2 regions of the Neptunomonas sp. XY-337 genome follow, and region 1 is predicted to be linked to the other one. Evidence: predicted binding sites of a transcription regulator. Region 1 holds the regulator's gene; the other holds the start of a gene.

Region 1 (8,060 bases):
CGTGAAAAGCTCGAGAGCCTTTTAGAAGAGTTCCATATAAGTCATCTGCGCGATAGCCTAGGGATGGCACTATCTGGTGGCGAACGTCGACGTGTCGAAATAGCCAGAGCGCTCGCCTCAGAGCCAAGTTTTATATTGCTAGACGAGCCCTTCGCTGGCGTCGACCCTATCTCTGTGAACGATATCAAGCAGACAATTAAACACCTGCAATCCAGAGGCATCGGCGTACTCATTACCGATCACAATGTACGAGAAACATTGGATATCTGCGAAAAGGCCTATATTGTTAGTGAAGGAGTGATTCTTGCTCACGGTTCACCGCAAGACATTCTCGCCAACGAACAGGTAAAAGCTGCTTACCTTGGGGATACCTTTAGACTCTAAGTGACGATCTTGCTGTTTCGGAGTAGTTCTACAAAATTATGAAGCAATCTTTACAGCTTAAAATGGGGCAACATCTCACGATGACCCCCCAGTTGCAGCAAGCGATCAAACTGCTACAACTATCAACCCTGGACCTACAGCACGAAATCCAAGAAGCATTGGAGAGTAATCCGATGCTAGAAACAGGCGAAGAAAGCGACGCCTCAGCGGCAGAAACAGAATCTAAAGAGCTCACCACCCCCAGTGAAGATGCGACCACTCAAGCAACAGCAGAAGCTAGCGCCAAGAGTGAAGACGCTGAACCTGCCTTTGAGGAGGAGTGGAGCAACGATATTCCTGAGGAGCTGGCCACCGATTCATCGTGGGACGACACTTATCAAATAAGCAGCGGTTCCAGCAGCGCGGCTAGTCGTGACGATGATTTCATGGAGTCTAACGACACCTCCGAAGAGACGTTACAAGATCATTTGGAATGGCAACTCAACCTGACACCAATGAGCCAAACGGATGTCGCGATTGCCGAAGTCATCATTGATGGTATCGATAGCGCTGGTTATCTGCGCGTCTCCACCGAAGATATTTTAGAGCATCTACAAAAAGCGCAACCCGAGCAATTTGCGGAAAGTGAACTCGATGAAGTTGAGGCAGTACTCAAACGCATTCAACAGTTTGATCCTCCCGGTGTTGCAGCAAGGGATTTGGGCGAGTGCCTTGCCATTCAATTGGAGCAATTACCAGAAAAGCCGCCTCTTTTGGCTCAAGCACTAACGCTATGCCGCCAGTATATACACCTACTGGGGACGCATGATTATCGCCAGTTAATGCGTCGTTTGCGCTTGAAAGAGCCACAATTACAAGCCGTAGTCACGCTTATTCAGTCACTCAACCCTCAGCCGGGGGCTTATATCTCCAATACTGCCGCTGAATACGTGATACCCGACGTCTTTGTGGAAAAAGTAAAAGGTGAGTGGACGGTACGGCTCAATAACGATGCCTCGCCGACACTGAAAATCAACACCGAGTACGCAAGCCTTATCAAGCGCGCCGATAGCAGCGCCGATAACACGTATCTCAAGAATCATCTTCAGGAAGCACGTTGGTTTATTAAAAGCCTGCAAAGCCGCAATGAAACCATGCTAAAAGTCTCGCAGCAGATTGTTGAGCGGCAGCTGGACTTTTTCGAGCACGGCGAAGAGGCAATGAAGCCTATGGTGTTGCACGATATTGCCGAAGCGGTCGAGATGCACGAGTCAACCATCTCCCGAGTAACAACCCAAAAGTATATGCATACTCCACGGGGCATTTTTGAGTTGAAATACTTCTTCTCAAGCCACGTGAATACCAGTGACGGAGGTGCAGCCTCCTCTACAGCCATTCGTGCTGTCATCAAAAAGCTAATTGCAGCTGAAAACCCAGCCAAACCTCTAAGCGACAACAAGATTGCCAAACTTCTGGATGAAGAAGGTATTCAAGTAGCGCGCCGAACGATCGCAAAATATAGAGAAGCGATGGGAATCGCGCCTTCTAATGAGCGAAAGCGTTTGGTTTAATGAGTTCTGTTAACAGCACATCTGCTGTTGTGTAAAGGAGATAGCTATGCAAATTAACATTACAGGTCATCACGTAGAACTTACTGAAGCACTGTCTGAGTATGTTCATACAAAGTTTGAAAAATTGGAGCGCCATTTTGATAACATCACCAACGTACAGGTGACCCTGAGTGTCGATAAGCAGAGCCAAAAGGCCGAAGCGAATATGCACGTTGCTGGCGGTGAAATTTTTGCTGCGAATGAGCACGAAGATATGTATGCTGCGCTGGATGGTTTAACGGACAAACTTGACCGTCAAATCATTAAGCACAAAGAAAAAATGAAAAGTCACAAATAACGAATAGATCTGCCTAACATGTCAATTTTATCCCTGCTGTCATCTGATCGAGTCTTTAACAACTTAGAGGGTGGCAGCAAAAAAAGGACGCTTGAGATTATCAGCGAGCATCTCGCCCAATCGCACAGCGACCTAGCTGAAGAAGCAGTATTTTCAGGATTAATTAACAGGGAAAGGTTAGGCAGTACCGGCATCGGCGATGGGGTAGCGATACCCCACTGCCGTTTCCCCGGTCTGCAAGAAGCCGTCGGTGTGTTCGTCCGCTTAGCAACTCCGGTGGACTTTGATGCGATTGACAACCGCCCAGTGGACCTGATGTTTTTTTTGTTGGTTCCCGAGGATGCGTGTGATCAGCACCTTGCCACCCTTGGCGCACTCGCCGAAGCGTTCAGCAAAGAGGATAATCGTAACAAAATGCGCAGCGCCGCAAGCGATTCGGAATTGATGCAGATTTTGGAGTCCACCTTCAACTAATTGAGCAAAGACCATGAAACTGGTAATCATCAGTGGCCGCTCAGGCTCAGGAAAAAGTACCGCATTACAGGCACTAGAAGATGTTGGTTTTTATTGCATTGACAACCTTCCAGCCAAGTTACTCCCGGAACTGATCTCTCACATCACTGATGATGATGCTCAACTCAAGCGGGTTGCCGTCTGTATCGACGCCCGTAACCTGTCCAGCAACCTAGAAAAACTGCCCGATATCTGGCATCAAGTTAAGCGTAATAACGAGATCAGTGTTGAGATGGTCTACCTTGACGCCTCTCACGAAACACTCCTACGTCGATACAGCTCAACGCGCCGCCGCCATCCGCTGGCTGACCGTGTTGATAACTTATCAGATGCAATCAATTTTGAGCACAACCTGCTCTCCCCAATAGCCGATTTGGCAGATATACGTGTTGATACAACGCGTCTATCGCTATACGAACTCAGAGACACTGTTAAGCTGCGCGTTGCGCAACGTAAAGATCAGGCGCTCTCATTACAATTTGAATCCTTCGGTTTCAAGCATGGCGTCCCTATGGATGTAGACGTTGTTTATGATATGCGTATTCTGCCGAACCCTTATTGGGTGCCAGAGCTTCGCCAACACACGGGTCGCGATAAGCCAGTACAACTGTTTTTACAAGACTCCGACGACGTTAACGCTATGATTGACGATATCAAAGCTTATCTCGAGAAGTGGCTGCCTAGCTTTACCCAAAACAACCGCTCTTACGTTACTATTGGGATCGGCTGTACCGGCGGGCAGCACCGGTCCGTCTACGTTGCAGAGCAACTCTATAGCCACTTCAGTGGCATAATGGATAATGTCAGCATTCGTCACCGCGAACTCAACTAAGTGACGACAACCCAAAGAGGAACTTCGGTTGGTTGAAAAACAGATTACGATTATCAATAAACTCGGTCTTCACGCACGCGCGGCAGCCAAACTGATCAATACCACATCGCGTTTTTCTGCTGATATCCGCCTCAATAAAGACGGTAGAGAGGTCGACGGTAAAAGCATCATGGCCGTTATGATGTTAGCAGCAAGCAAAGGCACCACGTTGCTCGTCAGCGCCGAAGGCAGTGATGAGCTTCAAGCGCTAGAAGCAATCGAGACATTGATCAACAATCGCTTCGATGAAGAAGAGTAATACTCGTCTTCGCGAATACTGAAGCTTGCTTTTCAATAGGTTATACTTGCACATCTTGATGGACTGACTCGTCAACCGAGGGTGTGCGGATGCGCGAAGATACAACAGCAGCATTAGATAAACTAAACAAAGCGCTTGAAAGCGGTGCCTTTCAGCAGGTTCGCTTCACACTCAACACAACCCTGCGCCCTGTTGAAGTTGCTCATCTACTCGAAAAGTCTCCTCCAAAGGAGCGCCAAATTTTATGGAATCTGGTACATCACGAGAATGAAGCCAAAGTCCTTCAACACCTCGCCGACGATATACAAGCCGATATCCTAGCCACAATGGATACTGATCGGGTTCTCGAGATCTCTGAATCTTTGGAAACCGATGACCTCGCCGACATGCTGCAGCAGCTTCCTGAAACGGTAACTCGTGAGCTGCTAAAAATCATGGACGAGCAAAACCGTGAGCGTATCGAAGAGATTCTCGCCTACCCCGAGGATACTGCTGGCGGCTTGATGAACACCGATACCGTCACTGTCAGACCAGATATCACGGTTGAGACAGTGCTTCGCTATATCCGTCGTCACGATGAGATTCCAGATATGACCGATAGCTTGTTTGTCATCAGTCGTAAAAAAGAGTCCTACATCGGTATCCTCCCGCTCACAAAACTTCTGGTTTCAGACCCTGATATCACCGTTCGTGAAATCATGAACACCGATATCGAGCCGATACCTGCCGATATGCCTGATGACGAGGTTGCTAAACTCTTTGAGCAGCAAGACCTTGTATCCGCTCCCGTGGTCAACACCAAGGGCAAGCTCGTAGGCCGTATCACCATCGATGACGTGGTAGACGTTATTCGTGAAGATGCCGACCACTCACTCATGAGCATGGCGGGTCTTGATGAAGATGAAGACACCTTTGCACCCTTAATGAAAACAACGCGTCGCCGCGCCGTTTGGTTAGGTATCAACCTCATCACTGCTCTCCTCGCTTCAGCGGTGATTGGCATGTTCCAAGCTACTATCGACCAAGTGGTGGCCCTCGCTGTACTTATGCCGATCGTTGCATCAATGGGCGGCATCGCCGGTAGCCAAACACTCACACTGGTGATACGTGGCCAAGCACTCGGCCATGTCGAGCGTTCAAACGCCGGATGGCTGCTAAATCGAGAGCTTTTAGTCGGTGGGTTAAATGGCATACTGTGGGCTGTTGTTGTTTCCAGCGTTGCCATCTACTGGTTTCAAGATACAACAATCGGTATGGTTATCGGCATGGCGATAGTCATCAACCTAGTCGCCGGAGCCCTCGCTGGAACTTTGCTACCGCTTATACTGAAAGCATGGGGTATAGACCCTGCACTTGCCGGTAGTGTACTACTTACCACGATCACTGATGTGGTAGGATTTTTAGCTTTTCTTGGCCTCGCCACTTATTTCTACGGATAACATATGAACGATAATCTTTTTGACAATCATGACCACGACGAGGACGAGAACTGGGTCAGCCGCTCGCAGCGCAAGCGCGATGTAGAGGCACTACAGAAGCTGGGAGAGCGCATGGTAGAACTACGCCCAGACCAGCTCGACAAGCTCCCCATCGACGATTCTCTGCGTGCAGCGATTGATGAAGCCAAGCGCTTAACTGCCCGCAGTGCGCTGCGCCGCCAGATGCAGTACATCGGCAAGCTTATGCGCCATGAAGATGGCGAAGCAGTACAAGCAGCAATCGACCGCTTCGACGTGACGAAAAAGGAACACAACCAAGTTTTTCATAAACTTGAAAAGTGGCGCGACCGTCTGATCGCCAACGAAGCCCAGATGATGGACGTGATCTTAACCGAGTATCCACATACCGATATTCAGCACCTACGCCAATTAGTGCGCAATTCACAAAGAGAAGCGAGCCAGAACAAGCCACCCGCAACAGCTAAAAAACTGTTCAAGTACTTGCGAGAGCTAGAAGAGTCTAAATAAACGCATCGCGCCGGTGCGCCAGCACCGGCATTCGCTCTCTTACTTCGGTCAGACGTTGCGCGCTTAAACGAGCCACAACCACCTCTTCCCCTTGCTCGCTACAACACGCTAACACTTCACCCCATGGGTCCACGATCATAGAGTGGCCGCCAGTTACACGCGTCTCACTGTGTTGCCCACCTTGATTTGCGCCAATAACGAAGCACTGTGTTTCCACCGCCCTAGCGCGCAACAGTACTTCCCAGTGAGCTCGTGTTGTCACTTGAGTAAATGCCGAGGGCACCACCAGCACCTCAGCGCCTGCGCGACGCAATCGATGATAATGCTCACTAAAGCGCACGTCATAGCAGATCGAAAGACCGATACACGCAACATCCTTTGCAACAGCTACGTCATCGCCGGGCGCAATAAAATCAGACTCCCGGTATCCGGACTGTGCATCATCAATGTTGGCATCAAATAGATGACGTTTATCATAATGCTGTAAGAGCTCTCCAGCGGCAGAGAACACCCACTGCCGTGATAAAACACGCTGAGGATCCGATGACAATACCGGTGTACTGCCGCCCACCAGACACACGTTGTGAGTCGCCGCTTGCTCGGAGAGCCAGTAATATATTTGGTGATGAGTCGCCTCGGACTGTGCCAAGCTCAGTAGTCCTTGGCTATCGAAAAGGGCAAAATTCTCTGGCAAAACCACCAGATCAGCACCTGCAGATGCCGCTTGAGCGATCAGCTGTTCCGCTTGAGCAAGGTTAGCTTTGACACTCGGCCCCGAAACCATCTGTATGGCAGCGGCCATCACATCACGTTTCACTGCCCGCCCCCTAATGCACTATCACTATCACGGGGAACACGGTTCTGATCTGCAGCCAAGGCTTCAATCGCAGGGTCATCCCAGCTGCCTTGCGCCCGATACTGCAACGTCGTAACTTTCTCCAACTTATCCCCAATAAGTTTATCGAGAATAAAAGCAGCTCCGGCAATTTGTGGAGCCCCCAACAGCACAGCAGCGATAGGGATATTGCCAGTTAATGGCAGCATCACTTGCATCTGGCTATCGATAGTCTTGTTGGCAAGGTTAATTTCACCATTCACCTCAACATCCGCCGAGGGGCCATCCAATGTGACAGGCTCAAGCGTTGTAGCGATACCATTATCAAGGCCATAGCGGGCGTAGACACGATCAAAGGCAACGCCTTTCTCTACTAAGTCGCTAAAGTTCAGCTGTAAACGACGCACCACCGTATTTAAATTCAAGATGCCAAACAGACGTAAGATGTTGCTCGTTTCACCGGTTTCCACAATACGGCCATCTTTAAGTCGCATCATGAAGCTGCCATTCAAGCGCCCCATCTCGTATTCCCATGGATAACCTTGCCAACGGAAATCGTTGGTCACTTCGCTCTGTTTCGCCTCTAACACCCCGGTATACCCGAAGCGGGTTAGCAGATCACCTAGGTCACTACCCACTAAACTCGCGTTAAAGTGGCTAGTAATCCTGCCGCTGTTTTCAGCCCAACCACCTTTGCCGGTTAACGAAAAATCACCCACTTTTGCTTCTAACGCGCTCATCTCCAAACCATAGCGCCCAAGCGGTTTTAAGCTAAAACGCCAATGCCCTAACTGCCACTTACCCACAGAAAGCGATGCGATACTAACCTGAGTCGGCGGCAGGCTCTGAGTCTCTATTAGTGGCTGCGATTCGGTTGGCTTGTCTTTAGAGACATCAGCAGCAACACTTTCCGGAAGAGATAGTCGCTCAAGCGCAACATCTAGCCCACCAGATTTGTCCTGTAATACGCGGCCCTTGATAGACACACTATCGATGGCTAAGGCCTTACGCTGGGCATCATAATCAAGTTGCACCCCTTTGAAACGGCTCGCACCTACATGTAACTCGCCCACTTGTAGGCTGACCTGCCGTAGCTCAACATCATCGCCCTGCGCCTGAGTAGCGCTCTCTTGCGAGTTAATGTAGGGCTGAATTGCTGCAACATCCAAGGTATCAACACGCCCCGCAACCCAAACACCTTGGCCACGCGGCTCAATTGGCCGCTCACCACCGAGCAAAATCTGCGTACGCTCATTATCGGGTTCGAGAATCGTGACACCACGCAATTGGTGGTTAAGGTTGTAGCGCCAACTCGTTATTGGCTGCCCAACATTGCCGATCAAT
Region 2 (8,060 bases), on a different contig from region 1:
GTGCTGGAGCAGATGATCAGTAAACAGCTCAATACACCGCTAACCAGCTCAGCAGGGCGGTTGTTTGATGCGGTGGCGGCGGTGCTTGGATGTAGCGCTGATCGCATTAGTTATGAGGGGCAGGCCGCCATCGAGTTAGAAGCGTTCGCGCAAAGAGCGACCGCGGATTCTGCACCACGATACTCATTTGCGCTCAGTGAGCAGGATGGGCTTTATCAATTATCGACAAAACCTATGTGGGAAGCGCTATTGCTAGACCTCTGCAACCAGCGCTACACCGCAGAGCAAATCGCGTTGGGATTCCATAACAGCTTTGCTGATGCGTGGATAGAGCTTGTTGAGCAGGTCGCCGCACGAAACCCCATTGGCGCAGTTGCTTTGAGTGGGGGCGTGATGCAAAACCGTGTGCTTGCTGACAGGCTCTCCGCCCAGTTACAGCGTAAAGGGTTTAGTGTTTTAGAGCATCAAACGTTACCTGCAAATGATGCGGGTGTATCGGTTGGCCAAGCGTTCGTTGCAGCTGCCCAATACTTGGAAAACTGAGTGGAAACTGGCTTTGCGCTTTTGGCGAAACTGGAATGCTAGTTTACGCTTTCGTATTAAAGTTGATTTTAGAATTTCTTTTAACTTATTGAAAAATAACAAATTATTTTTTGGCTTGCTTCTTGCTAATACAGTGTCTGATACCTACAACAAAAATAGACACTGTGTTGAGAGCGGCCGGTCGTACCGAGTTTTGATCTGAACACAGTTGCTCAGTGGCAAGAGATAACGGAGAGCAGAATGTCTCAGATTGAAACCTTTTATGACGTGATGCGGCGTCAAGGGATTACCAGACGTAGTTTCCTCAAATATTGCAGTTTGACCGCAGCAGCCTTGGGGCTTGGCCCGGCGTTTGCGCCTAAAATCGCCCATGCGATGGAGAATAAAGAGCGCACGCCTGTACTGTGGTTACATGGGCTGGAGTGTACCTGTTGCTCCGAGTCTTTTATTCGTTCTGCTCACCCGCTCGTTAAAGATGTAGTGTTGTCGATGATCTCTCTTGATTACGACGATACCTTGATGGCATCTGCTGGGCATCAAGCTGAAGCGATCCTCGAAGAGACCATTCAGAAATACAAAGGTAAGTATATTCTTGCCGTTGAGGGCAACCCACCGCTTAACGAAGATGGCATGTTTTGTATTGTCGGCGGTAAACCTTTCCTCGATCAGCTAAAACACGCCGCTAAAGATGCGGCAGCGATCATCGCTTGGGGCTCATGTGCATCGTGGGGCTGTGTGCAAGCGGCGCGTCCTAACCCAACGCAAGCGGTACCTATCCATAAAGTGATCACGGATAAGCCTATTATTAAGGTGCCTGGTTGCCCGCCAATCGCTGAGGTGATGACCGGTGTTATTACCTACATGCTGACCTTTGACAAGCTTCCAGAACTTGACCGCCAAGGCCGCCCGAAGATGTTCTACAGCCAGCGTATTCACGATAAGTGCTACCGCCGTCCACACTTTGATGCGGGCCAATTTGTCGAGCAATGGGACGATGAAGGTGCCCGCAAAGGTTATTGCTTGTACAAAGTTGGCTGTAAAGGCCCTACAACCTACAACGCTTGCTCCACAGTGCGCTGGAACGAGGGCACATCATTCCCTATTCAAGCAGGTCACGGCTGTATCGGCTGCTCAGAAGATGGCTTCTGGGATAAAGGATCTTTCTATGACCGCCTCACCGATATCCATCAGTTTGGTATTGAGAAAAATGCGGATGAGATCGGCACAGCTGTTGCCGGTGGTGTCGGTGCAGCGATTGCGGCTCACGCGGCTGTTAGTGCAATTAAGCGGGCTCAGTACAAAGGAGATCAAGAGTAATGACCGAGCTAAATGCAAACCAACTAGATAACAGCGGCCGTCGTATCGTTGTTGACCCTGTTACTCGTATTGAGGGGCATATGCGTTGCGAGGTCAATGTGGATGAAAACAACATCATCCGCAATGCTGTCTCGACCGGTACGATGTGGCGCGGCCTCGAAGTGATTCTTAAGGGGCGTGACCCGCGCGATGCTTGGGCGTTTGTTGAGCGTATCTGTGGCGTGTGCACAGGGACTCACGCACTAACATCGGTCCGAGCGGTTGAGGATGCACTTGATATCCAGATCCCGCTGAATGCGCATCTTATTCGCCATATGATGGATAAAACGCTGCAGATCCATGACCACATCGTGCATTTCTACCACCTCCATGCGCTGGATTGGGTCAACCCGGTTAATGCGCTCAAAGCGGATCCGGTAGAGACGTCTGAACTACAAAAAATGGTCTCGCCGCACCACCCAAAATCGAGCCCGGGCTACTTCAAAGATGTGCAAACGCGCTTGAAGAAGTTTGTTGAGTCTGGCCAGTTGGGTCTGTTCGCTAACGGCTACTGGGATAACCCCGCCTATAAAATGCCCCCGGCGGCGGATTTGATGGCGGTAGCGCACTACTTGGAAGCACTGGATTTCCAGAAAGAGATTGTCAAAATCCATGCGATCTTCGGAGGTAAGAACCCGCACCCGAACTATATGGTGGGCGGTATGCCGTGTGCGATCAATCTTGACGATACGGGAGCGTCTGGTGCGCCGGTGAACATGGTAACGCTGAACTTTGTGTTAGAGCGTATCCGTGAAGCGCAAGCCTTCACTAAGAATGTTTATCTGCCAGATGTGATGGCCATTGCAAGCATCTACAAAGACTGGCTATACGGGGGTGGCTTGGCTGCTGAAAACCTCCTCTCTTATGGTACCTACACTAAAGTGCCTTACGATAAGTCCACCGACCTATTGCCCGCTGGTGCAATCATTGGGGGTAACTGGGATGAGATCCACCCAGTGGATGTGCGCGACCCAGAGCAGGTGCAAGAGTTTGTCGATCACTCCTGGTATCGCTATGAAGAGGGCAAAACCGGCCTGCACCCATGGGACGGTGAAACATCGCCAAGCTTTGAGCTGGGGCCAAACACGGTCGGTACCAAAACCGATATCAAAGAGCTGGATGAATCTGCTAAATACAGCTGGATTAAAGCGCCACGCTGGCGTGGACATGCGATGGAGGTGGGGCCGTTGCCACGCTACATCATCGCGTATGCATCTGGCCGTGAGTATGTAAAAGAGCAGGTTGATCGTTCATTGGCGAGCTTCAACCAAGCTACGGGTCATGAGCTGACCCTGAAGCAGTTCCTGCCCTCGACATTGGGCCGTACACTGGCCCGCGCACTCGAGTGTGAGCTTTGCGCTGACTCCATGTTGGATGATTGGCACCAGTTGGTGGGTAACATCAAAGCCGGTGATACCTCAACAGCGAACGTCGAAAAGTGGGATCCTGCGAACTGGCCGAAAGAGGCGAAGGGTGTGGGCATCAACGAAGCTCCACGTGGCGCACTGGGCCACTGGATCAAGATCAAAGATGGCAAGATCGAGAACTATCAGGCGGTGGTGCCAACTACGTGGAATGGTTCGCCTCGTGATAGCCAAGGCAACATCGGTGCCTTCGAAGCCTCGCTGCTCAATACGCCGATGGAGCGCCCTGATGAGCCGGTCGAGATTCTACGTACTTTGCACAGCTTCGATCCATGCCTTGCGTGCTCAACACACGTCATGTCTGAGGATGGCCAAGAGCTAACCAAAGTGAAAATTCGCTAACCCGTTGGGCGCGCGTTAAAGGCGTGCGCCTCGCTATTCAGAGGATATCGTTATGCATGATTCTGCAGAGCAAACAACGGCAGAGCACGATAAGCCGATTACGCGCCGGCAAACGGCAGTGTATGTGTATGAAGCACCGGTTCGCTTGTGGCATTGGGTGACCGTACTTTCGGTGATCACGCTAGGCATTACCGGCTACTTTATCGGGGTGCCGCTGCCCACCATGCCGGGCGAAGCTATAGACAACTACCTGATGGGCTACATTCGTTTTGCGCACTTTACCGCTGGGTATATCGTTGCAATCGCGTTTATTGGCCGCATCTATTGGGCGCTGGTGGGCAATAGCCATGCCCGTGAGCTATTTTGTCCGCCCCTGTTTCGCAAGCGCTTTTGGCAAGAAGTTGGGCACGAGCTACGTTGGTACTTCTTCCTTGAGAAAACACCAAAGAAATATATCGGCCATAACCCTTTGGCGCAGCTGGCGATGTTCTTCTTCTTTGTGTTAGGTATGACCTTTATGATCATTACCGGCTTTGCGCTCTATGGCGAAGGGTTAGGACAGGGGAGTTGGGCAGATATCGCGTTTGGTTGGGTGATTCCGCTCTTCGGCCAAAGCCAAGACGTACATACATGGCACCGATTAGGCATGTGGTTCTTAATTGTCTTTGTGATGACCCATGTTTATGTGGCGATTCGCGAAGATATTATGTCGCGCCAATCGTTAATCTCGACGATGGTTGGTGGCTGGCGAATGTTTAAAGACGATCGCCCCGACTGATCGGTATAGCGAAAAGAGCCTGATATTCAGGCTCTTTTTATGAGTATCAAGGAGAGGCTTTGTGAACACACTCACGGCTGAGTTGAACCAACTACGCTGGCAACATCATGGCCGTAAACCAGAGCATCCGGGGCTATTCTTGCAGCGCTGCTACTTAACCCCGTTGGGGATCTCCCAATCAGAACTCGCCCGTGATCTGCACATCTCCCGCCGCCGCGTTAACGAAATTGTCAACGGCCAACGCGCAATCAGTGCGCAAACTGCACTACTGCTGGCACAGCGTTTTCAAACCACGCCAATGTTCTGGCTTGAAAAGCAGCAACTGTGGGAGTTGTATATAGCGTCACATGGTGTGCGCTAACGCTATTAGCACACCGAACGTACAGACAATAGGAGCGTTATTTAAAATTACAGAGAGGCTTCGTTTCTAGTTCTCTAAGTAAGCTAAGTTACTGAAACTGACTACTCAATCTGTGTTTTAATTTCTTAGCTGCTGCAACCGGCATAACTTGGCTAATGAGAAATACCGACAGCGCCATGTAGGCAACGCCCAGTGAGAATAGAGCGATAAGGTGAGTGATCGTTATGGTATTTGAAGGAAAGGTTAAATTAACCTGTGTTGGCAGTATCATTAATACAAGTCCCGCGACAGAAAGAAGAATTCCAACAAGCAGGTTAAACCAGAAATTAACGCTATCGAGTTTCGATATTGTTACTTCAATTTCCCCTTCTTTTAGACTTAAGTGAGGCAGCGCCCTTTTAAAGTACTTAAATGGTAGCTCTCCTTCCATCGATCGATGCAATAAGATCATCGCTTCCCTGAGCTCTCTTTCCGCACCGATGCCGGTAGCAACTTTAAACTGTTCATTGGCAAGCTCTTCAATCAAGTATTCTTTAGTGACTCCTTTTGCAGATTGGCACTCAATCGCCTCCAGAAGCTTTCTTACTCTGGCTTTATTTCTGTTCTCAATGATTAGAATGATCTTCTCATAGTTAACTATTAAAGAGATCAGGATAATTAAAATCGTGAGAACAAATTCTCCATTTTTAAGGCTGTCGATAATCGTTTCTAAAGTTGCGCTCATTGTTAGGGCCTTCTATAAATGCTTTCCATGCTGCACGAGCTTATGTTGCTTGTTTAACTGGCGAGTTAACAGGTAAAAGTATCTATTCATCATCAAAGCATCAAGGTGATAGGATTTGCGATCTTTTTAAGGCATGTATTTTTAATCCCCCTAGCTTTACACAAAAATTAGCGTTACCTTCGGCGTTTTCTTTTAAGCGAAGTGATATTGATGTCTAAACAGCCCGCCACTGAGCAGATCGCAGAAACCGCCCAGCAGATGTTAGAGGGCTCCTTGCACTACCTTGTGGGTGCCTATCGGATAGCGATGCTACGAGAGGAGGTAGGTGCTTACACGAATGACCCGGATTTTATGCCGTTTGTTGCGATTCTCTTGGAAATTGACAGCCTTAATTTATCACTCGCTCCTACACAGTGGTCGCAAACCTTTATTGCGGCGCATAGAGAGCAGCTTGACGAGTCTGTTGAATGGGCGAAGGCGATTTCGCTGCACCAGTGCCAATCGTTAGCGGTGCGCTTTGCATCGTAGCGTGTTGCACTTTTAGGGGTGGTAATTTTGTTTCCAGTAAAAGCGGAATAAATGAAAGAAATCTTTCCGTTTTTACGCTGATATCTTTTCTCGATTCTACCTGTCTTTTTGCTGTAACCCTTGTGGTTACAGAGTTTCTGCATCGTTCCTTTCGATTGGCACGTTATTTGTAACGTTAGGTGTTACAGCAACGGTTGGTTGTAACGGAAGGGTAAAGCGATGAGTGAAAAACGCGTTCTAATTTTGGGTATCGGTAACGTGCTATGGGCCGACGAAGGCTTTGGTGTGCGTTGTGTGGAGACCCTGAATCAACGCTACCGTTTTGGCGAGAACGTCAAACTCATGGATGGTGGCACGCAAGGTATCTACTTAGTTCAGCATGTGCAGCAAGCGGATGTACTCGTAGTGTTCGATGCGATCGACTATGGCCTTAAACCCGGAACACTGAAAGTGGTTCACGATGATGATGTCCCCAAGTTTATGGGTGCAAAGCAGATGAGCCTGCACCAGACCGGTTTCCAAGAGGTGCTGGCGATGTCCGAATTCACGGGTAGCTACCCCAGCAAGCTGATCTTGATCGGTTGTCAGCCGGTAGAGCTAGAAGATTTTGGTGGCAGTTTGCGCGATATCGTCAAGGCGCAAGTGGACCCTGCGCTGCAAATTGCACTCGATTACCTTGCTGACTTTGATGTTGCGCCGCTCTCAGCCAACGAGGCACCAGAGGCGCTATCGCCCTCGGAGCTGGCATTAAAGATCTATGAAGAGGGCCGCCCATCTGAGGAAGACGCTTGTCGCTTAGGTGATGTGCGCTTCATGACCACACAAGAGGGTAACAACTAGCATGTGCATCGGCATTCCTATGCAGATTCAAGCCGTTGATGAGCTCTCTGCACGTTGCACAGCAGATGCTACCGAGCAGCAGGTTGATCTATCACTGGTGGGCATACAGCCTGTGGGTACTTGGGTGCTGGTGTTTCTTGGCGCAGCGCGCGAAGTGATTAGCGCTGATCGTGCGCAGCAAGTGACGCAAGCGCTCGATGCAATGCAACAAGTTGCCCAAGGTAACACCGATGGATTAGATGCACTCTTTGCGGACCTAACCAATAGAGAACCAATGCTCCCCGAGCATCTGCGCAAAAAATAGAATAATTTCGAGCGGACACAACAGGTAGACGCCATGACCCAACACACCGAACCGAAACGTTTTCCGCTCATCGAGCGGCTAACCGATGAGCTAGGCTATGCCAAACTCACTGCCGACAACTTTAAGGCATTTGTTACGAGCCACGAATACAGCGTGCTCTTTTTCACAGAGTCGCCGCAACGCTTTCCAGAGAGCAACGATGTCGCAGTCATTCTGCCGGAACTTATCAAGGCCTTTCCCCAGTTAACACCTGCGGTGATTGATGCGAGCGCCGAAAAAGCCCTGCAGGGGCGTTACAACTTCCATGTTTGGCCTGCATTAGTGCTGCTTAAAGAAGGGCGCTACCTAGGTGCGATCACCAAGGTACAGGACTGGGCGGTCTACCATGCCGAGATCAACCGAATTCTCGCACTTGAACCGAGCCGTGACCCCGGTTTAGGTATCCCTGTGATGAGTCAAGCGCCTACCAGCGGCTGCAGTTAACCAAGGAGTTTACGATGCAAAACCCAGATATTCCTCTGCTTAACGTCAACGTACCTTTCGGCCCTGGTAGTCAAGAAGAGGGCGATATGGTGCTGGACTACATGCAGATGCCTTCTGAGATGCACACCTACGATATGCCGGTGCTGCCCGAAGCTGAAGCGGTGGCAGAGTGCCCGCAAACCGTTGCGATACTTGCGCGCTTACAAGAGATGCTTAGCCAATACAAAGTGGGTAACAAACCTTACGAAATGGTACTTAGCGAGCTGCCCGATAAAGACTTGGATATGCTCAACCAAATTTTGGGCGAAGGTGAAGTGGCCGCGGTGGTTAGCGGCACGACGCAGGTGATGATCCAAGAAACGGTGATGGCGGGTGTG

What was found. Region 1 encodes sigma-54, which starts transcription at its own class of promoters, with help from an activator protein. Its sites were predicted from a motif close to TGGCACNNNNNTTGCTNT; they were not measured.
Positions count from the first base shown of each region.
Region 2: E4L36_RS01305 (HyaD/HybD family hydrogenase maturation endopeptidase) is a predicted target of sigma-54. The motif match lies at 6,213-6,230, and genes of this name have one in related genera.

Region 1 covers NZ_SPLL01000002.1:170,066-178,125, reverse strand. The annotation lists gene lptB (LPS export ABC transporter ATP-binding protein) at 1-384, shown strand, start outside; gene E4L36_RS04450 (RNA polymerase factor sigma-54) at 423-1,934, shown strand; gene hpf (ribosome hibernation promoting factor) at 1,981-2,271, shown strand; gene ptsN (PTS IIA-like nitrogen regulatory protein PtsN) at 2,290-2,745, shown strand; gene rapZ (RNase adapter RapZ) at 2,759-3,616, shown strand; gene E4L36_RS04430 (HPr family phosphocarrier protein) at 3,645-3,914, shown strand; gene mgtE (magnesium transporter) at 4,004-5,353, shown strand; gene yjgA (ribosome biogenesis factor YjgA) at 5,357-5,881, shown strand; gene E4L36_RS04415 (carbon-nitrogen hydrolase family protein) at 5,874-6,698, opposite strand; gene E4L36_RS04410 (YhdP family protein) at 6,695-8,060, opposite strand, start outside.
Region 2 covers NZ_SPLL01000001.1:230,755-238,814, reverse strand. The annotation lists gene hypF (carbamoyltransferase HypF) at 1-543, shown strand, start outside; gene E4L36_RS01335 (hydrogenase small subunit) at 784-1,860, shown strand; gene E4L36_RS01330 (nickel-dependent hydrogenase large subunit) at 1,860-3,665, shown strand; gene cybH (Ni/Fe-hydrogenase, b-type cytochrome subunit) at 3,718-4,443, shown strand; gene E4L36_RS01320 (HigA family addiction module antitoxin) at 4,505-4,804, shown strand; gene E4L36_RS01315 (hypothetical protein) at 4,893-5,528, opposite strand; gene E4L36_RS01310 (DUF2489 domain-containing protein) at 5,739-6,056, shown strand; gene E4L36_RS01305 (HyaD/HybD family hydrogenase maturation endopeptidase) at 6,276-6,896, shown strand; gene hypC (HypC/HybG/HupF family hydrogenase formation chaperone) at 6,898-7,200, shown strand; gene E4L36_RS01295 (hypothetical protein) at 7,234-7,683, shown strand; gene E4L36_RS01290 (hydrogenase expression/formation protein) at 7,698-8,060, shown strand, end outside.